3 regions of the Corynebacterium sp. UMB9976 genome follow, and region 3 is predicted to be linked to each of the others. Evidence: predicted binding sites of a transcription regulator. Region 3 holds the regulator's gene; each other region holds the start of a gene.
The links. The regulator LexA, encoded in region 3, represses DNA repair genes until DNA is damaged. The targets are predictions, from matches to a motif close to CGAACANNTGTTCG.

Region 1: QP140_RS03245 (error-prone DNA polymerase) is a predicted target of LexA. The motif match lies at 3,500-3,513, and genes of this name have one in related genera.
Region 2: QP140_RS01935 (SAV_6107 family HEPN domain-containing protein) is a predicted target of LexA. The motif match lies at 2,583-2,596, and genes of this name have one in related genera.

Annotation. Positions count from the first base shown of each region.
Region 1 is NZ_JASODY010000003.1:121,532-128,517, reverse strand. Features, by position in the region: gene QP140_RS03265 (branched-chain amino acid transporter permease) at 1-239, shown strand, start outside; gene QP140_RS03260 (methionine ABC transporter permease) at 475-1,131, opposite strand; gene QP140_RS03255 (methionine ABC transporter ATP-binding protein) at 1,230-2,321, opposite strand; gene QP140_RS03250 (MetQ/NlpA family ABC transporter substrate-binding protein) at 2,409-3,278, opposite strand; gene QP140_RS03245 (error-prone DNA polymerase) at 3,535-6,986, shown strand, end outside.
Region 2 is NZ_JASODY010000002.1:56,903-63,888, forward strand. Features, by position in the region: gene rsmH (16S rRNA (cytosine(1402)-N(4))-methyltransferase RsmH) at 1-333, opposite strand, end outside; gene mraZ (division/cell wall cluster transcriptional repressor MraZ) at 576-1,007, opposite strand; gene QP140_RS01930 (DUF3040 domain-containing protein) at 1,459-1,851, opposite strand; gene QP140_RS01935 (SAV_6107 family HEPN domain-containing protein) at 2,081-2,488, opposite strand; gene QP140_RS01940 (GNAT family N-acetyltransferase) at 2,658-3,341, shown strand; gene QP140_RS01945 (methylenetetrahydrofolate reductase) at 3,426-4,451, opposite strand; gene QP140_RS01950 (polyprenyl synthetase family protein) at 4,697-5,881, shown strand; gene crtI (phytoene desaturase family protein) at 5,885-6,986, shown strand, end outside.
Region 3 is NZ_JASODY010000001.1:230,164-237,149, reverse strand. Features, by position in the region: gene hflX (GTPase HflX) at 1-452, shown strand, start outside; gene QP140_RS01110 (uracil-xanthine permease family protein) at 516-1,892, shown strand; gene QP140_RS01105 (DeoR/GlpR family DNA-binding transcription regulator) at 2,025-2,825, opposite strand; gene lexA (transcriptional repressor LexA) at 2,858-3,607, opposite strand; gene QP140_RS01095 (cell wall hydrolase) at 3,946-4,395, shown strand; gene nrdR (transcriptional regulator NrdR) at 4,504-4,977, shown strand; gene hrpA (ATP-dependent RNA helicase HrpA) at 5,030-6,986, opposite strand, start outside.

The DNA.
Region 1 (6,986 bases), on a different contig from region 3:
TGCGCTCCTTCCGGGAATCCAAGCTCGTCGCATGGCTCGGCATGGGCATGCCCGTGGGCGTAATGAGCATCCTCGTGATCTACACCGCCGCCGACCGGATGGCCGCCCCCGGCGGCCTGGCCTCCCTGCTCATCGCGGTGGCTTTCACCACGGCCTGGCATCTGTGGCGCCGCTCCGCCACCCAGTCCATCCTGCTGGGGACGGTGTTCTACGTGCTGCTCGTCAACCTCGTCTTCTAGACGACGACGCCGCGCCCACCGCCGAACCTGTTCGTCACCGTCGCCCGCCCCCGCGGCAGCGCACACCGGTCCTCGCGCTCACCCCCCCGCTCGGCCAAAGCCCATTCGCTCCAGGCTCACTCGGTCCAGGCCCAGCCCCGCTTTAGACAGAAAAAAGAACGCCGCCCCCGCACCGAAGTGCAAGGGGGCGACGTCCTCAAAAGAGGGGCACAAAACCCCGGAGAAGGGTGAGCTTCTAGCGGCGCATAACCTTCTTGGCCAGCCAGTTACCGAACAGCTGAGCAGCCTGGACGATAACGATGATAACCAGCACGGTGATCCACGTGACCTCGTCATTGAAGGCGCGGTAACCGTAGACAATCGCGAAGTCACCCAAACCGCCAGCGCCGATGTAGCCAGCCATCGCGGACATATCCACGATCGCGATGAACATGAACGTAAAGCCCAGGATCAACGGCCCCAGGGCCTCCGGGATAATCACCGTGAAGATGATCCGCAGCGGCGAGGCACCCATGGACTTCGCCGCCTCGATCACGCCCGGGTCGATGGTGACCAGGTTCTGCTCCACGATGCGGGCCGCGCCGAAGGTCGCGGCGATCACCATGCCCAACACCGCGGCCTTCAGACCGATACGGCTACCCACCAGGGCGTCGCTCAACGGACCGATGGCGGTGAGCAAGATGATGAACGGAATCGGGCGAACAAAGTTCACCAGGAAGTTAATCACCCAGTAGATGGGCTTATTCGACAGCACCCCGCCCGGGCGGGTGGTGTACAGCAGCATGCCGAAGACCAGGCCCAGCAGGCCACCGATGACGAGGGTGGCCAGCACCATCGTCAGGGTGTCGTAGATCGCCTGGGTGAAAGTGCCGCCCAGCCGGTCCCAGTCCATCGCGGCGAGCACGAGGGTGTCCGGGGACGCGGTGGCAGGGGCGGTAGCGGCTGTGGTGGCGGTGGAGCCCGCGGCGGTCGGGAAAGTAGTCAGCGCGCTCATCGGATCTCCTCAATATCGGTTCGCTGGGACAGGTCGGCGTAGAACTTCTCGATCGCTGCCTCACCGGCGGCGTCCTGAGCGGTCACGCGCACGGTCAGGCGGCCGAAGGAGTGGTTCTGCAGGGTGGTGACCCCGCCGTGGACGATGTTCACGCTCACATCCGTAGCCGAGAGCTCGGAGACGGCGTCGAAGAAGCCCACACCCTGGTTCATCGTGATGGTGAACAGGCGGCCGTCGCCGGCCTGCAGGGCGTCCGCCTCCACGTTGTCCGGGGTGTTGCGCAGGGAGGTAGCCACGAAGTTCTTCGCGACCTCCGTCTGCGGGTTGGAGAAGACCTCGTAGACCGAGCCCTGCTCCACCACGCGGGCGTTGGACATGACGACCACCTGGTCGGCGATGGAGCGGACGACCTCCATCTCGTGGGTGATCACCACGATGGTGATGCCCAGCTCCTCGTTGACGCGGCGCAGCAGCGCGAGCACGTCGCGGGTGGTGGAGGGGTCCAGCGCGCTGGTTGCCTCGTCGGCGAGCAGCAGGCTCGGGTTCGTCGCCAGGGCGCGGGCGATGCCCACGCGTTGCTTCTGGCCGCCGGAGAGCTGCTCCGGGTAGCTGCGGCCCTTATCAGCCAGCCCCACGAACTCCAGCAGCTCGGCGACGCGCGCCTCGCGCTCGGCCTTCGGCATGCCCTGCAGCTTCAGAGGGTAGGCGATGTTGCCCGCCACGGTGCGGGAGGAGAACAGGTTGAACTGCTGGAAGATCATGCCGATATCGGAGCGCAGCTTGCGCATCTCCGGTTCCTTCAGCGGGACGATGTCCTGCCCGTCGAGCAGGATCTCGCCGCTGGTTGGCTTGTCCAGCCCGTTGATCTGGCGCACCAGCGTGGACTTGCCCGCGCCGGAGTAGCCGATGATGCCCACGATGGAGCCCGGCTGGATGGTGATGTTCACGTCCTCCAGAGCGGTGATCGACTTGCGTCCCTGCTTGAAGACCTTGTGGACGTTGCGAAATTCGATTCCCGTTCCCGTGCGGTCGCCCCGCGGGGTTGCGGGGCCGGCCGTGTCGGGGGCGGCGGATGTGCCTTGGGCCATTGGGGTGCCTTCCGGTTTAAAAGGCGTGCCTCGGCTGGCGGGCTGGTGGGCCGGCCATGCGAGACACGCCTTTTTGGGGGTTGGGTTTTACTGCTCCTTGAGCTTCTGCTGGGTGGTGTCCAGCACCTTCTGCAGCTCATCGCCGGACATGGTCACGGCGACGGAGGTGCCCTTGGTCTGCTCGTCGATGGCGTCCTGGACCGGCTTGGAGTGCCAGATCTCGACGAGCTTCTTCAGGTCCTCTTCGTCCTTGCGGTCCTTGGTGGTCACGAAGCCGTTGATGTACGGCTGTGCCTCCTCCTTCTCCGGGTCGTCCTGGAAGATGGCGGTCTTCGGGTCGATGTCCGCGCGGTCCAGGAAGGAGTTGTTGACGATGGCCGGGGTGCCGTCGAGCCAGGAGGTAGCGGTCTGGGCTGCGTCGACCGGGGTGACCTTGATCTTGGACTTGTCGGTGTCGATGTCAGCCGGGGTCGGGGTCAGCAGACCTTCCTTCTTCAGGGTGACCAGGCCAGCCTGGACGAGGACGTTGATGGCGCGGCCCTGGTTGGTGGAGTCGTTCGGGATGGCGACCTCGCCAGCCTTCTCGACGTCCTTCAGGTCGGAGTGGTCCTTGTAGTACAGGCCCAGCGGCAGGATCTCGGTGGCGCCGACCGGTGCGAGGTCGGTGTTGTTGCCGTTGTTGTACTCGGCCAGGAACATCATGTGCTGGAAGTTGTTGACGTCGATCTCGCCGTCGGTCAGCGCACGGTTCGGGATGGAGTAGTCGTTGAAGGACTTGATCTCGGTCTTCAGGCCGGCGTTATCCAGCTCCTGCTTGAAGACCTGCCACTGCTTCTGCTCGGAGTCGGTGGTGCCGATGACGATGGTGTCGTCGTCGTTGCCGCCGGAGCAGGCCACGAGGCTGAAGCTGGTGGTCAGGGCGATCGTCGCGGCCAGGGCCTTGCGTCGAAGAGTCATGGTGATCCTCCTAGATCTGGGGGTGTCCGCCGTGTGCCGTCGTTGGCACGGGTGTTTTTTGTTTGGCGGGTCACTGTTTGTTGAAGGCAAATTTAGCACCGTGGGGCAGCATGGACAACTTGGTCTATTTTCTTGTCATTTATGCACGTGGTGTCGTCGATTTCTGCCTTGAGGGAATGGCGGTACTGGGGCGGTAGGCAGGGGTGAACGCTGCGCTATATCGAATGGGTGTTTGATTTAGGGTAGGGTTCTTTCCGTGACGTATACGCGCGGATTCAACAACCCCAAGGCCCTCAGTTGGTCGCGGATCGAGCGTATTCTTTCGGGGAAAACCACAGGTGAGAGCGTTGAAGCCCGATCTCGGAACGAGGTGGGGCGTGGCGAGCAGGGCGGTGGCCGACGTGGCGATTACCCCGGCGAGGCCCAGTCCGCGGAGCGGCTTGACCTCAGGCGCGGGAAGCAGCCTGATGGGATCCGCGGGGCGCGAACCGCGGCGGGGGAACCTGGGGGTAGGGCGCGCGCAGCCGCAGCGCACGTGGAGTTCGCGGAGCTGCGCGCCGCCAGCAGCTATCACTTCCTCCACGGCGCCAGCGAACCCGAGGAACTGGTGGAGCAGGCCATCGCACTCGGCATCACCGCGCTGGCCTGCCTCGACCGGGACGGCATGTACGGTGCTGCGCGCTTCGCCACCGCCGCCGCAGAGGCAGAGGGCGAGCTCAAGACCGTCTTCGGGGCGGAGCTCAGCCTCGACGGGGCTCAGGCCCCCGGCCTGGCGGTGCTCTGCCGCGGCCAGGAGGGCTACCGGCGGCTTAGCCGCAGCATCACCACCGCCCGGATGACCCACCGGGATAAGGACGCGGTCGAATACCCCAGCCTCGACGAGCTCGCCGAAGCAGCCGGCGGGCACTGGCGCGTCCTCATCGACGCCGCCCAACTCGCCACCCCCGGCCGGGCTGCTGAACTGCTCGACGCCTTCGGTGCGCAACACTGCCTCGTGCAGCTGCAGCTGAGCATGGACCCGGCCGACGTGGACCACAACCAGGCCCTCCACGCCTTCGCCACCACCCACGGGCTGCGCGAGATCCTCTCCTCGCAGCCCACCTGCGCGACCCCCAGCCAGGCCCGCCTGGCTGGGGCCAAAGCCGCCCTACGGCGGCGCTGGGACGTCGCCCGCGCCGAACCCGTTACCCACCCCATGGGCGGATCCTGGCTGCGCTCCGGGGCGGAACTGCGACAGCTCGCCGGGGACTGCGCCTGGCTCGCGGAAGCCACCGCAACCAGCGTGGACGTCGCCGAAGAATGCGCCTTCACACTCAACCTCGTCGCCCCGGAACTACCGCACTTCCCCGTGCCGGAAGGCCACAGCGAGATGTCCTGGCTCCGCGAGCTCGTGGAAAGAAACGGCACCCACCGCTACGGGTGGCGCGGCTCCACCGCAGCGGCGCAGAAGGCCTGGGAGGTCATCGACCGGGAGCTCGACGTCATCGAAAAACTGGGCTTCCCCGGCTACTTCCTCATCGTCCACGACATCGTCGACCACTGCCACAGCAACAACATCCTCTGCCAGGGGCGCGGCTCGGCGGCGAACTCCGCCGTCTGCTTCGCACTCGGCATCACCTCCGTCGACGCCGTCGCCGCCGGCCTGCTCTTCGAACGCTTCCTCTCCCCGGAACGCGAAGGGCCGCCGGACATCGACCTCGACATCGAATCCGGACGTCGCGAGGAGGTCATCCAGTACGTCTACCGCCGCTACGGGCGGGATAACGCCGCCCAGGTCGCGAACGTCATCACCTACCGGCGCAAGGGGGCGCTGCGGGATGCCGCCCGCGCGCTCGGCTACCCGGCAGGCCAGGTGGATGCCTGGACCCGAGGTACCGCCGAGGCGCCCGAGCGGGTGCGGCAGCTTGCTGAACAGCTGATCGGCCAGCCCCGCCACCTGGGTATCCACTCCGGCGGCATGGTCATCTGCGACCGCCCCATCGCGGACGTCGTACCCACCGAGTGGGCGCGCATGGAGAACCGCTCCGTGGTGCAGTGGGATAAGGACGACTGCGCGGCCGTCGGACTGGTGAAATTCGACCTACTAGGCCTGGGCATGCTCGAAGCCCTGCATCATGCCATTGACCAGGTGGCCATCCACCGCGGCCGCCACATCGAGCTGTGGCGCCTGGCCCCGACCGAGGAAGCGGTCTACGAGATGCTCAGCCGCGCCGACGCGGTGGGCGTATTCCAGGTGGAGTCCCGCGCCCAGATGAACACCCTGCCCCGCCTGCGCCCCCGGCGCTTCTACGACCTGGTCGTGCAGGTCGCGCTGATCCGCCCCGGCCCCATCCAGGGTGGGTCGGTCCACCCGTTCATCCGGCGGCGCAACGGCCTGGAACCGGTGACCTTCGACCACCCGTGCCTGGAGCCCGCGCTCGGCAAGACCCTCGGCATCCCGCTGTTCCAGGAACAGCTGATGCAGGTCGTGGTGGATGCCGCCGGGTTCACTGCGGCGGAGGCCGATACGCTGCGCCGCGCGATGGGCTCCAAGCGTTCCCCGGAGCGGATGGCGCGGCTCAAGGAGCGCTTCGATGAGGGCCTGGAGCGCACCAACGGGATCGCCGGGGAGGTCGCGGACCGGTTGTGGGAGAAGATCACGGCGTTTGCGGCCTATGGCTTCCCGGAGTCCCACTCCCAGTCCTTCGCCGCACTCGTCTACTACTCCGCGTGGTTTAAGTACCACTATCCGGCGGAGTTCTGCGTGGCGCTGCTGCGCGCCCAGCCGATGGGATTCTACTCGCCGCAGTCGCTGATCGCGGACGCCCGCCGCCACGGGGTGCGGATCCTGCCGGTGTGCGTCAACGCTTCCGGGGTGCAGGCGGACACGGATCTCTCGGCAGGTTCTGCTGCGTCTTCTTCCTCTTCTTTTGACGACGTCAACCGCGCCCGCGGGGTGCACGGGCTGGGGCGGGGCACCGCGGAGCCCATCGGTGCGATCCGGCTGGGGCTGGCATCCATCGCGGGGATCAGCGAGGAGGCGGCCGAGCGGATCGTCGCCACGCGGGAAGAGAAGGGGGAGTACCGGCAGGTCAGCGACCTCTCCCGGGAAGCCGGGCTCAGCGTGGCGCAGGTGGCGGCCCTGGCGCGGGCCGGGGCCTTAGAGAGCCTCGGGCTGGATCGGCGGCAGGCGGTGTGGGCAGCGGGGCTGGCGGCCACGGAGCGGGAGGGCATGCTGCCGGGGACGTCCGCCCCGTCGGTTCCCGCGCTGCCTGGCATGAGCGCCTTCGAGCTGGCTGCCGCGGACCTCGCGGCCACGTCGGTGACCCCGGACGGGCACCCCGTTGAGCTGCTGCGGGGCCAGCTTTCCCAGTGGCACGACCTGCCGGTGCGTGCCGGGGTGCGTCGCGGGCAACGCCGGGGTGGGGCGGCGGTGGTGCCCGCCGTGGATCTGCTGCACGTGCCGGATGGTTCGCGGATCCGGGTGGCCGGGGTGATCACGCACCGGCAGCGCCCGGCCACTGCGGGCGGGGTCGTCTTCCTCGGGGTGGAGGACGAGACCGGCATCGCGAACGTGATGCTCACCCAGGGCTTATGGAAGAAACAGCGGCAGGTGGCGATGACAGCGCGCATCGTGGTGGTCCGGGGGATCGTGCATAACGCGGAGGGTGCGGCCAGTGTTACCGCCGACCTGCTGGAGGCCGTGGAGCCGGAGCTGGGTGGTGCCGC
Region 2 (6,986 bases), on a different contig from region 3:
GAAGCCAGGGTCCTCGGAGAAGTGCTCTAGTGCCTCACCGATGCCATCGAAGCGAGTCTGGTAGCTGAAGAAGCGCTGACCGAAGCGCTCGAGGCGGGCGCGGGCCTCAGCAAGCGCGTTGGGATCGCGATCCAGCCCGATGACGATGGCATTGGGGTAGGCCTCGAGGAATGCTTCGGTGTGGCCTCCGGCCCCCAGGGTGCCGTCCACGATGATGGGCTGAGCTGGGGCGCTGCCTGCGGTCACACCGATGCCGACGAGTTCGACCATGCGCTGCCGCATGACGGGAACGTGGCCTGGGCTGCTTGGATCGTGGGGGGTGTTCGCTGCCACGGTCACGCTCCTCTGGGCTCGTCGGTGGGTTACTTCGGGTGAGCGCCTGCCTGTGGGTCGGGCGCCGTCAAACTGCTTGGGGTTTTTGTCTTGGGTTGATATGAACAGGGCCTTACCTGCGCGGGCGTGGGCTTGATGTTGGGGAAGTGCATCAAACGGTCACGTCTTCCGCTCAGGCAAGGGCCTGCACACATCACGGGGATCGCCGGCGTGATCGTGGCCGGTCGATGTGGCATGGCGGGCTAGAGGAAATTCGCGAAGGCTTCGTCGTCGCCTGCGGCGAAATCTGCCTCGTGGGCTGCGCTGTACTCCTCCCAAGCCTGGGCATCCCAGATCTCGAGGAAGTCCACCGAGCCGATGACGACGCACTCCTTCTTCAGCCCCGCGTATTCGCGGTGCGCTGCGGAGACGGAGATGCGCCCCTGCGAGTCGAGGTCCTGCTCGTCCGCGCTTGCCGCGAGGTTTCGCACGAAAGCGCGAGCTTGCGGGTTGCTACGGCTCGCGGCCGCGGCCTTGCGGGCCCGGAGGAGGAACTCCTCGCGGGGGTAGATCGCGAGGCTGTGATCCTGCCCCTTAACGACCATCAGGCCGTCCTTGAGTTCCTCGCGGAATTTCGCAGGGAGGGTGAGTCGCCCTTTGTCGTCGAGCTTCGGCGTGAAGGTGCCAAAGAACATGTCTTGTGACCCCTTTCGCCGTTTTCTCGTGCAGCCATGCCATGTTTTCGCTGTGAAGTTATCCGTGGCTCTTGCGGTGCGTCCGATCTGGACCCGCGGGCTACCTACATTCAGGAAGCCCCCTCAATCACCAACATGCCCCACTTTACCCCACCTTGCGCCACCATAACCACCCAGCTGGCGTGTTTAGGCGTGTTTTTTCTCAAGCCAGCGAAACAACCTGCAGGTTCACGACAGAGACCGGTGGGGAGCGCGAACTTTCCGCCACCGAAATCCGATCCACAAGGCCCAAAAATGGCGCCTTTCATGGTGGCTTTGACTTTAAATAACGCCAATTCGAGTCTCAGCGGGTCGAGAGTGGGTGAAAGTGGGGATTCGGAAGAAGGCACGAAAAAACCCTCGCCATGTGGCGAGGGCTCTCGGGCTGGGGCCCGCTAGTTCACCGCGGGGCTTAGCGCTCGAAACGCTTGCGGAACTTATCCTCCATGCGGTCCCCCAGACCGCCATCCCCCTGCCGGACAGCTCCGCCAGCGGAAACCCGACGAGGCTTCGTGCTCTTCGCTGGAGCCGGGGAATCGCCGTTATTCAGCGCGATCATTCCGCCACCCAGCATGACCAGGAAGCCTGCAACGCTCAGGATCACGAACCACAGGGAGACCTGCGCCAGAGCGACACCGCCGACCAGCAGACAGATGCCGAGCATGATCAGCGAGATCGAACGGATATCGAAGCGCACCCCCGACGGCGCCGAGTCATCCCCGCCCTGAGCAAAGCGCGGATCCTCCGCGATCAAAGCCCGCTCGATCTCTGCGAGCATCTGCTTTTCTTGTTCCGAGAGAGCCATGACAGTCCTCGTTTCCCTCTACTGATCCTCCGCGTGGCCACAACAACGCAGCACGCGACCTGATAACCCACTGTAGCGCGCTTCAGATCTTCATTTACTCCGGCGGAAGATCGCGCCAACGCCGCAGTCTGCTGGAAGCCACCCCGCCGCAGCGAGGCTTCCCCATGCTTTAGTTACTACTCGATTCCCCACTCTAACCAATGAGCAGGATTAAGTCAGCCCCAAAGCCCTAGGCAGCCTGTAGGCCAAGGCCCAGCTCCATTCGCACACGCTCCAGGAGTTCGACAGAATCCGAGTACACCTCCTGAAACGAAGAATCTGCCACATCACGCTCGAGGCCGATATCTGCCCGCTCCGCCAGCCTGGCGTGTTGCTCGAAAGAGTCAGCCCAGCCGCCGAGGTCAGGTCGCACCGCCCGGAGACGCAGCCACGCCGAACCGGCCGGAAGCCTGCGACGAGCCGGCCGCTCGGCGTCGATAACAGCACCTGCAGCACGTAGCCCGGCGCGATAGGCGTAGACAACAGCCCGCGGCAGATCCCCTTGACCATAAGCCTCGTTCGCCAACACGAGTTGGGCTTCCGCGCGCATCAAAAATTCCGCTGGATTGGGACGCAGCGTCCCCCTTGTCTTCGACATCACAGCCATCGCCACTCCCACCTTTCGAGAACTTCCGTTTCGCAATTTGCACCCCTGACGTTAAAGCTCGGCGCAGACACCCCCGCCCACTATTCGAACACGTGTTCTAATTACGCTTTAGCATCTCCCGTTGCACACCCTCGCGCTTGATACGTGGGACGATATCCCTATGAGCCAGCCCATCGCGCAACCCGACCAGGATCACCTCGTCTCCCTCGCACCCATCAGCCGCGCGGTCTTCCTGCGACGCCTCGATGAACTCGTTGCTTTGCACCTCAAGGCCATGGGGTATCCGCCGGAGGCATTTCGACAACGGCGCAGCCTGTGGCTCAGCAACGCCAACCACCCACACTTCACGAGCCTGGTAGCGCTCTTACACTCACCGGCGGAAGAACCGGATCCAGCCAACCCTGCGCAGAAGATCGTGGGTGTCTGCTTTGGCTTCCAGGGAAGCCGAGGAACGTGGTGGTACCAGCAGGTCAGCTACGGCCTGCTGGCTTCAGGCATGCCGCCGGAGGACGTCACCGAGACTCTGTCGAGCTACACCGAGATTTCGGAGATCCATGTTCTTCCGCGATTTCAGGGCTCCGGCATCGGCACCCGGCTATTAACGGAGGTCCTGGGCATCCTGCCCACCCGCGACGCAATGCTCTCCACCCCGGAGGTGCCCGGCGAGAATAATCACGCGTGGCGCCTCTACCGCAGCCTGGGCTTCACCGATCTACTGCGGGAACACCGCTTCCCTGGCGATCCCCGCCCCTTCGGCATCCTTCGCAAGCGCCTGCACAACGCCCCAGGCGACCCCACCACGGTGAGGGAACCAGCGTCAGACGCGGACCGGGTAGCACGCTAGCCCCCGCGCGCCGGTCCGGGGCAGACTTGCCCAGCAGCTGCCCCACCCCACGGGGCGAACGCACCGGTAGGCGTCGCCGGTGAGCTAGCGAACCATGTCCTGGCCGTAACCCGGCCCCCATGCTGGCGCCATCCCCAGGTTGTGCAGCACGTCCTGGGTCGCCCGCACGTTATTCATGGTCATGAAGTGCAGGTTCGGCGCGCCCTCTGCAATGAGACGCTCACTCATCTCGGTGGTGATGTCGATGCCGACCTCGCGGACCGCATCACGGTTGGCAACCTCATCGCCAGCAGCGGCCTTCTCCAGGCGCTCCAGGATCTTCACGGGAACCTCGCCACCCGCCAGTTCCATTTGGCGGCGCACGGAACGGATCGAGGTGATCGGCATGAGTCCCGGAATCACGGGCTTTGCCCCGTGGATCGGGTCGGCGGCGGCGAGCCTATCGCGCAGCCGGAGGTAGTTCTCCACGTCGAAGAACATCTGGGTAATCGAGTAGTCCGCCCCCAGCCGGAGCTTGTGCAGGGTCACCTGCGTGTCCTGCTCCAGGTCCTCGGCCCGGTAGTGCCCCTCCGGGAAGCTGGCGATACCGATATCGAAGTTTTCGCACTCCGGGGTGTTGCGGATCAGTTCGATGAGGTCGGAGGCATAGTTCAGCCCGCCCGGTGTGGGCTGCCATGCTCCGAGCGGGTCCCCCGGCGGATCGCCGCGCAGGGCGAGCACGTTCGTCATGCCGCGACGGGCGTAGTCCTGGAGCATGGCGCGCAGCTCGTCGGCCGAGTGGTCCACCAGGGTGAGGTGCATGAGGGTGGTCAGTGGCTTGGCCGCCAGCTGTTGGGCGACCTCCATCGTGCGCTCCCGGGTGGAGCCACCGGCCCCGTAGGTGATGGACGCGAAGCTCACGCCGAGGTCGTGGAAGGCCTCCGCAGCGTTCCACAGCCGGGTTTGGGCGGCATCGTCGCGCGGGGGCATGAATTCAACGGAGAACGGGATCTTACCGGGGCTGTAGCCACGGATAGCTTCGCTCACTGGAACTTGGAGCGTGGGCTGTGGTGGTGTGCCCGGCAGCGGTGAGGTCTTCTCGTGGTGACCGTGGGGGTTGGATGCAGACATGAAGAAAATCATAGTAGACATCTCTGTCTAGGTCGCGTTCCGGGCTAACACTCGCGTGCCGTCGGGTTCCCCCACCCCCACTGACCTATCCGGCACCCACCCCGGTTGCGCCTGTTCGCCGGTGTCTGCAGCGACCTTTAGACTATGAGGCACAAGATCGAACCTTCAAAGCAGGGCGCTTCGTGCGCTGCTCACTCAGCATCCACGCCCCGCCCTGCCCCACAGCCCCGAAAGGTGTGCTCCCTGTGACCACTCCGTCCTCCCCGCATGGCCTGTCGACGATCTCCCAGCCGCCGGTTGCGAACCAGCTAGCCGGTTGGGACCTGCGCTCACCGCTGAAGGACGTTCCGGCTGCTGTCGACCGTGCCCTGGACGCCTATTTCGACCACAGTGCGGCGGAGTTTTCCGCGATCGCGCCCGAGTTCAACGACGCCATGGCGGTGTTGCGGGGCTTCGTCATGGGCGGTGGCAAACGCGTCCGACCGACCTTCGCTTGGGCTGGTTTCCGCGCCGGCCTGGAAGGTGGCGGGGCCGATGGCAGCAGCATTCAGGACGTCGACCCGGCGACCGTGCTGCTGGCTCTCAGTGCTCTCGAGTTTGTTCAGGCGTGTGCGCTGATCCACGATGACATCATCGACGAGTCCGATACCCGCCGAGGCAACCCCACCACCCACCGAGTGTTTGAAAGCCAACACCGCGAGCGCGACTGGTTTGGATCCCCGGAACACTACGGCATCAGCCAGGCCATTCTGGCTGGTGACCTCGCGTTGAGCTGGGCGGATGATCTGCTCGCCACCGCGGGACTGAGCCCAGCGATTGTCGAGCGGGTGCGGGATCCTTGGCGTGCGATGCGTACCGAGGTGATCGCCGGCCAGCAGCTGGACATCGCCTTGGAGAACAACGGGAGCGAGTCGATCGCCGATGCCATGCAGGTGATCAACTTCAAGACCGCCAGCTACACCGTCGCCCGTCCACTGCACATCGGCGCGGCCCTGGCAGGCGCTGATGAGCGCACGATCGAGCTGCTCCTGGAGTACGGGACACTGGTGGGGCAGGCTTTCCAGCTTCGGGACGACCAGCTGGGCGTCTTCGGCGACCCAGCCGTGACTGGCAAACCGAGCGGGGATGATCTGCGCACCGGGAAGCGAACGGTGTTGGTGAATACCGCTTTCTCGGAGTGCAGCCCGGAGCAGCTGGCCCGACTGCGGGAAGATTTCGGTCCGCTTCCCGGCGCGGCGGAGCACACTGCGGAGCAGATCGACGGGATGCGCCAGATCATTCAAGATTGCGGGGCGGCGCAGCAGATCGAGGACAAGATCAACGCCCTGTCCGAGCGGGCAATCTCGCTGGTCGAGAACTCTTGGCTGGAGGACAGCATCAGCGAGGAGCTCGTCGCCTTCGCACGCTTGCTGAGCGACCGGAGGTTCTAGGGCATGCCGATTTTTAGCGCGATCCCCTCCCCTCGCCAGGTACTCGCGGCCACGCGCCGGATGGTGGTTCCGACCACCCGCCCAACGACCCGCGATCGGGTCCCCGGGGATGTCGAATCCGTGGTTGTCGTGGGTGCGGGGCTATCCGGTTTGGCGGCTGCGTGCCGGCTGCAGGCTGCTGGCAAGCAGGTGACGCTGGTTGAGGCGAATCCCGAGGTCGGGGGCCGCTGCCGTACGGAACAGCTGCGCAGCGACCACGGCGAGTTCTACGCCGACACCGGGGCGACGGTGCTGACGATGCCGGATCTGGTGGATAACCTCCTGCTGCACCTGGGGGTGAGTGCCGAGGACGTTGGCTGGGGTTACCGCAAGTTGCGCCCGGCCTATCACGCGATGTTCGCCAGTGGCCGCGAGCTGGATGTCTACTCGGACGGCGACACCATGGAGCACGAGGTGCGCCGCTTCGCCGCCGGGAAGTACGGCGCCGACAGCGGAGATGTCGACCGGCTTGCCCGGGGATACCGCCAGCACCGCCAGTGGATCGGCGGGATCTTCGATGCTTCCTTCGAGTCCTTCATCGGCGCGGATTTCGATTCCCTTCTCGACGCCGTGGCGACCCCTGCCGCTGCCAATGACATGGCGGATCTCGTGGAGCTCGGGGCGTTCGGCAGCCTGGGTAAGCGCGCCTCCCGCCACCTGGGGGACGAAGAGCTGGCCCGGGTATTCAGCTTCCAGGCCCTCTACGCCGGCGTGGCCCCGGCGAAGGCCCGCGCGGTCTATGGGGTGATCTCCCACATGGACACGACCATGGGTGTGTTTTACCCGCGTTTCGGCATGGGGGACCTGCCTGAGGTCTTGACCAGGGCCTCCCGCCGAGCCGGCGGGGTGCTGCGCTGCAACACCCGGGTGGAGCGCATCATCCATGATGGTGCGCGTGCCACGGGGATCCGAACCGCTGACGGCGAGCAGCTGGCCGCGGATGCCGTCGTCGTCACTGCGGACCTGCCCGTCGTGGAGGAACTACTGGACTCCCCGGCACGGCTGGCGGGACGAAAGCCGAATTGGTCCCCCTCCGCAGTCGTGGTGCACGGCAGTATCCCGGTGG
Region 3 (6,986 bases):
CCGACCCCTTCCCACTCGAACAGATCCGTTCGGTGAACACGGTGATCAGCGAGATCGTCGCCGAGAGTGGCCAGGACGCCCCGCCAGAGATCATGGTGGTCAACAAGATCGACAAGGCGGATCCGCTGGTCCTCGCCGAGCTGCGCCACAAGCTCAACGACGTGGTGTTCGTCTCCGCACACACCGGGGAGGGCATCGACGAGCTGGAGACCAGGCTCGAGCTCTTCCTAAACTCACTGGACGAGACGGGAGTGTTCGCGGTCCCGTTCGACCGGGGCGACGTCGTCTCCCGCATTCACGACCTGGGTACCGTCACACAGGAGGAATACGACGCCACCGGCACCGTCCTCACCGCTCGCGTCCCGAAGAAGCTCGCCCGGGAACTGGACGCCTTCCGCGTGACTGACCGACACCACGACGATCTGGACGTCAACGGCGCCGCGACCAGCTAATCCGCCCGCAGCGCGCGGGACGCGGAGCTGACGCACTGAACCCTCCTTAGCTGCAGTAGTGTTATGGCCGTGACTAAGGACAATGGGGCGCTCAACGCGCAGAACAAAGCAGGTAGTTCGGAGCCGGGCACGCCCGGGCCAGGAGAGAAGGCGGAGCACCGCGGCTCGTTCTTCGGGTGGGATTTGCACGGCAACGGCCGCGACATCGAACCGGGTGGGGTCGTTAAGCCTGAGGAGCGCCTCTCGTGGCCACGCACCATCGGCGTGGGTATGCAGCACGTCATCGCGATGTTCGGTGCGACCCTCCTGGTGCCGACGATCACGGGTTTCCCGGTGAACACCACCCTGCTGTTCTCCGGACTCGGGACGATCCTCTTCCTGTTGGTGACCCGCAACCGACTACCGTCCTACCTCGGTTCCTCCTTCGCCTTCCTCGCCCCGCTGGCGGCAACCCAAGCGGAGGGTTTCGCGGCACAGCTCGGCGGAATTGTGGCCACCGGTGCGCTGCTGTTCGTGATCGGTCTCGTGGTCCAGCTCGCCGGACGCCAGGTGCTGGATGCCGTGATGCCGCCGGCGGTGACTGGTGCGATCGTGGCCCTGATTGGGTTGAACCTCGCTCCCACCTCGACGGGAAACGTCCAGGAGCAGCCATTGATCGCCGGCGTGACGCTGCTGGGGATCCTCCTGTTCACAGTGATGGGCCGCGGAATGGTGGCGCGACTCGGAATTCTTTTGGGCGTGCTGACCGGTTGGGGCTTCGCCTTCCTTTCGGGCGGTGTTTCTGAGGAGGCGCGGCAGCACGTGGGTGAGGCCGCGTGGATCGGCTTCCCGCACTTCGAGACCCCGGAATTCACGGTGACCGCCGTGACGATCACGCTGCCAGTGGTGGTCGTCCTCATCGCTGAGAACGTCGGCCATGTGAAGGCCGTGTCGACGATGACTAGCCGTAACCTCGACGATCTTGCAGGCAAGGCGTTGATGGCCGATGGCATGTCCACGGTGCTAGCTGGATCCGGTGGTGGATCCGGTACCACCACGTATGCGGAGAACATCGGCGTGATGGCGGCGACGAAGGTGTACTCCTCGGCCGCGTATTGGGTGGCTGCCGCAACGGCGATCGTGCTGGCCTTCATCCCGAAGTTTGGCGCCGCGATTCTTACCATCCCGGTGGGCGTGTTGGGCGGGGCAACGCTCGTGCTCTACGGCATGATCGGCCTGCTCGGGGTGCGCATTTGGATGGATAACGAGGTCTCGCTGACGGACCCGGTGAACCTCACCGCTGCTGCGGTGGCGATGATCGTCGGCATCGGCAACCTGACTCTGAACGTGGGCTCCATCCCGATGGAGGGCATTGCTTGGGGCTCGGTGGGCATCATCCTGGGCTACCCGGTGCTGCGCTACCTCTACGACAACTTCGGCGAGGGGCGCTACATCTCGTAGCGCTAAGTCCCGTGAGGGGGTGCCTGTCGTTGCGGATCGGATGGGAGCTGCCTGCGGGGGAGGCTTGGCCTGGGCGAAGCAGGGGGCGGGGCTGCCGACCCCGGTGCGTGTGGGAGTTCGGGAGCCCGGCAGCTACCCTTGCTGGTCGACGACCACCGTTTGAATGCCAGTGTCGTTGAGTTGGGCGATGAATCCTTCGGGGGCGGAGCTATCGGTGATGACCACATCGATCTTCTCCGGTTCGGCGAAGCTCACGATGTAGTCCAGGCCGAATTTCGTCGAATCGCACAGGGTGACCACCTTGTCTGAATAGGCAATCATCGCGCGCTTAATGGCGGCCTCGGCCGCGTCGTGGGTGGACAGCCCGTGAGTGAGGGTGAAGGCGTCGGTGCCGATGAACGCCACATCAGCGTGCAACAGCGCCAATGTCTGGAGGGCAACATCTCCCACCACCGCCTGCGACTGGGCGCGGATCTTGCCACCCAGCAGCTGCACCTTGATGCGGGGGTCGGTGGAGAGTAACAGTGCGTTGTGCGGCGAGTTCGTCACGACGGACAGGGAGTAGTTCTTGTCGATGCTCTCGGCATGCTCGACGATGGCCTCGGCGATCATCGCCGTGGTGGTTCCGGAGTCCAGGAAGATGGTTCCGCCGTCGAGGGGAACGAACTGCACTGCGGCCCTGCCGATCGCATGCTTGGCGAGCGCGGCGGAGTGTTTCCGCGTCTCCAGGGGGACGTAGTCGGTCTGGAATTGCCGTGCCGGGACGGCCCCGCCGTGGACCCGGTAGAGCTTGCCCTCGGCCGTAAGCTGGGCTAAGTCCCGACGGATGGTTTCGGCCGTGACCCCAAACTGGGCCGCGAGTTCGGTGACGGTGACCTTGCCCTGCACGGCGGCAAGCGAGGTGATTTGTCGACGACGCTGAGCTGAAAGCACGCTTAGATACCCACTTAATCCAAAAACTTGGGTTAGATCTTGCGCAGGACCGCGGAGACTTTACCGAGGATCTGCGCTTCATTGCCGGCGATTGGTTCGAACAGATCGTTGTGGGGGAGCAGCCACACACCGTCCTCATCGTGGTGCAGTTCCTTGACCGTGGCCTCCCCGTCGATCATGGCGGCGACAAAGTCACCCTGATCTGCGGTCGGCTGCGAGCGGACCACAACCCAGTCGGAGTCGTAGATGCCCGCATCGCGCATGGACTCGCCGACCACCTGCAAGAGGAAAAGCTCGTCGGAAGTACCGACCAGCTCGGCGGGGAGTGGGAACTGCGCTTCCACGTTCTGCTCCGCCAGGATCGGATTGCCGGCGGCGATTTGGCCGACGACGGGCACGTACGTCGCTGCGGGGCGGTCGTCGGAGACGGGAGCGGGGGTGGTCTTGGGCTGCTTCCGCGGCACGGGCTTCACGAGGCCGGGGTTGGTGTGGTCCTCGTAGCCTCGAACATCGAATGCGCGAGGCTTGTTGTCCTCCCGGCGCAGGTAGCCCTTCTCCTCAAGTTGCTTGAGTTGGTAGGACACCGAGGATGTGGATTGGAGACCGACAGCATCTGCGATTTCGCGGATGCTTGGGGGATAGCCCCGGAGAACCGTGGAGTCCTTGATGACCTCCAGGATGCGGCGTTGGCGGGAGCTCAGGTTGCCCTTGATCTTCGCATCTGCAGCGCTCTTCTTGGGGCGGCCTGGGCGCCGACGGGGGGACTCGGGGGACGTCGTCACGGTGAACTCTCCTTGCGGCCCGGGCGGCAGTCAGCTGCGTGTGCCACCTGGCTTGTGATTGAAAACTTATGCTCCCGCGTTCGAGGGAGGCCTCGACCGCGCTGGCACCCACTGTATCACCTGCATGTTCGATATTTGGGGTAAAACGCTCGACTTTCTTCGAACGTGCGTGCTATATTTTCGATGTAGCCGCCTAGAACACCCGTTCGATACATGTGAGGCGGTGTTGGGGCGCTGTCCCTAGCGGATGATTCACTCCTATCCAACGGCTGGTTACCGGTGATTCATCGGAAAGATCAGCGCTGATGATCGGAATTCGAACGAGGAAGGAATCTACTATGACTCTCGTTAAGAACGTTTCCCACGCCCCTGCGGCTGCGTCTCGCGCCGGTCGACGCGTCGCTATTCCAACTGAGCGGGTCCTGTTCGAAGGTTCCGAGTCGCTTTCCGGGGTCGTTTCACCTGGCGTCGGCAAGAATGTACGTTCGAATACCCATGGTGAGGGGCGGGCCTTCACTCCGAACTTCGTGCAGCAGCGTCGCTTCGCTCACCCGGTAGCGAATGCTCGTTCCCAGCGGGTCATGGCTTCGCAGGCCTCTGCACTTCGCCGTGGAATGGATATTGCCAACCGGGTGGCCACTTCCCGGGGTGGGGTGCTGCTGAGTGGAATTGCATTGGTACTCAGCCTTGGACTGTCTCCGTTGGCGATGGGCCAGGGTGGTGACGAGCAGGCTCCTGCCGCCACCGCGGCCGTGTCTGAGATCGCGTCAGCCGAGGCGGCGGACTAGCCATCTTCCGCTCGGCTTGGCGGAGTAGTGCCGTGGCGATCGAATTGGGGGGGGAACTGTGGAATCCGCCGGGGCGCTTTTTCTGCGTGCTGGGCATAAACTAGTGGCGTGCTGTGCCCAAGTTGTCGCTGTGAAGATTCCCGTGTTGTGGACTCCCGAGTTGTCGAAGGCGGAATTGCCATCCGCCGCCGCCGGGAGTGCCTGCAATGCCTCACTCGGTTCACCACCATGGAGCGCTCGGTCCTTCTCGTAACGAAGCGCAACGGGGTGACGGAGGAATTCAGCCGCGAGAAGGTCATCAAGGGTGTAAGGCAAGCCTGCCAGGGACGCGATGTGTCAGACGACGACCTCAAGCTGCTCGCCCACGAGGTTGAGCAGAGCGTTCGTGCGGACTACGGATCCCAGGTCAACGCCCACGACATTGGCCTGGCGATCCTGCCTCCGCTGCGCCGACTCGACGAAGTCGCCTACCTCCGCTTCGCCTCCGTGTATAAGTCCTTCAGCTCCTCCGAGGACTTCGAGGCAGAGATCGCATTGCTGCGCAGCCAGCACCAGGGCAACCCTCCGCACCCGGGCAACTAAAACCGAGACCATAGCGCCGTCCCCGGCGCTCACGCTCCCGGCGCACCACGGACTAGCGGATCTGACCGGCAGCCTTGCGAACCCGCTGCAGTGATGCGCTGCGTGCAGTGCCCAAATGCTGGGCAAACAGAGCCACCATGAGCTCCTCGATCAGCCAACGCAGGTCCTTGACCTGGGGCGAAGCCTGCCGGGCGCTGGGCAGGCGATCCACCGTCTGCTGATAAATCTTCATCGCTTCCGCCAGCTCCTCCGCCAGCTCCGCCTCGCGATCAGGATCCCGCTCCAGCAGTGCCAGCCTCCCCTTCATAGCCTCGACGTACCGGGGGACGTGCCGGAGGCGCTGAATGCCCCACGTGACCAGACTGTGGTCCGCGGCGTACAACTGCACCTGCTTTTTCATCTCCGCAATCGCGGGACCATCCCACTGCTCCAGCTCCGAGGAGATGTCCTGGATGGCTAATGCAGCAGGGGCGAATGCAACCAGGATCTGGCGCACCAGACCAGGAGCCTGCTGGCGGGCCGTCTGGCAGGCCCGTTCGCACTCGTCAGGGGTTCTGATCACCGGGCCAACCTTCTCCAGAAGCTGGCGGCACGCCGCCGTGCGCGCATCGTCCACCAACGCCTCAATACCACCGTTCGGATAGTTCTCCAGCGCCACGCGCTGGCGCAACGGCAGCCCCTTGAGCATCTGTCCGGCGGAAATCGGGGTGGCCTCGGCCATCAGGCTTAGCACCGTCGAGAACTGCTGAGCCTTCGCCGCGTGCTCGGTGGGGAAGGCCTTGAGCTCGAAACGCGTGCTGCGGTGACCCGTCTTGCCAGCGGAGAAGCTGGCAACCAGTGCGGGGAAAGCGTTCACGGCCTGGCCGTCGACGACGGTCTCGATGGACTCAGGGATATCGCCGATGCTTTCGGCCGACCACTCATCAGCGTGCTGAAGCACGCCACCCACGCCGGCCCCGCCCTGAGGTGCCTTCTGCTTCCCGCCAGTGCCACGGCCCTTCTTGCCAGCTGCGCCCGCACCCTTCTGGTGCACCTTGGCGTCCAGCGGGCTGGCAGCCGTAGAACCCTGGCCACCACGCAGGGACCGAGCACTCGCCGCCGCAATCGCCTGGCGGACATCACCGGCCAGCTCCCGCTGGAGTGCGACGATGTCCCGGCCGGTGCGCACCACATTGCCGCGGCGGTCAATAACCGCAAAATTCATGCGCAGGTGGTCGGGCACCTTGGTCCAGTCGAAGTCCGTGGCGTTGATGCCCCGACCGCCCAGCGAGCGCAGCGCATCGGCCAGCGACTCATCGATCGCCCCGTCGTAGGGCGTCATGGCCTCCAGCGCCCGTGCTGCGAAATCCGTTGCCGGGACCACCGACTTGCGGATCGCCTTGGGCAGGGAACGGATGAGCGCCACCGCTAGCTCGTGACGCATGCCCGGAACCAACCACTGCGTGATTTCGGGGTCGATGTTCGCCAACAGGGGCAGTGGAACCTGCATGGTGATGCCGTCGCGCGGATCGGTGGGGTCGAAGACATACTCCAGGTCGAACTCCAGGCTGCCCTGCCGCCAGGTATCCGGGAACTCATTGGCCTCCGCGGCCCCTTCGTGCGAATCGATGAGCGCGTCGAGCGAAAAATCCAGCAGGTCTGGCTTCTTGTGGCGTGCCTTCTTCCACCAGGAATCAAAATGTCGGCTGGAGATGATGTCTGCGGGCAGGCGGGCGTCGTAAAAAGAAAACAGGGCATCATCGTCGATCACGATGTCCCGGCGACGGGCCTTATCCTCCAGCTTCTCGGCTTGCTCAAGAAGCTCCTGATTGTGGCGGTAGAACTTGTGGCGCGTCTCCCAGTCGCCCTCGACCAGCGCCTTGCGGATGAACATATCCCGCGCCAGCTCCGGGTCAATCCGGCCCAGGTTGACGCGTCGCTCCGTGACGACGGGGAGTCCAAGCAGGAGGGCCTTTTCGTAGACCATCGCCGCACCCCGCTTCGATGACCAGTGCGGCTCCGAGTGGGTG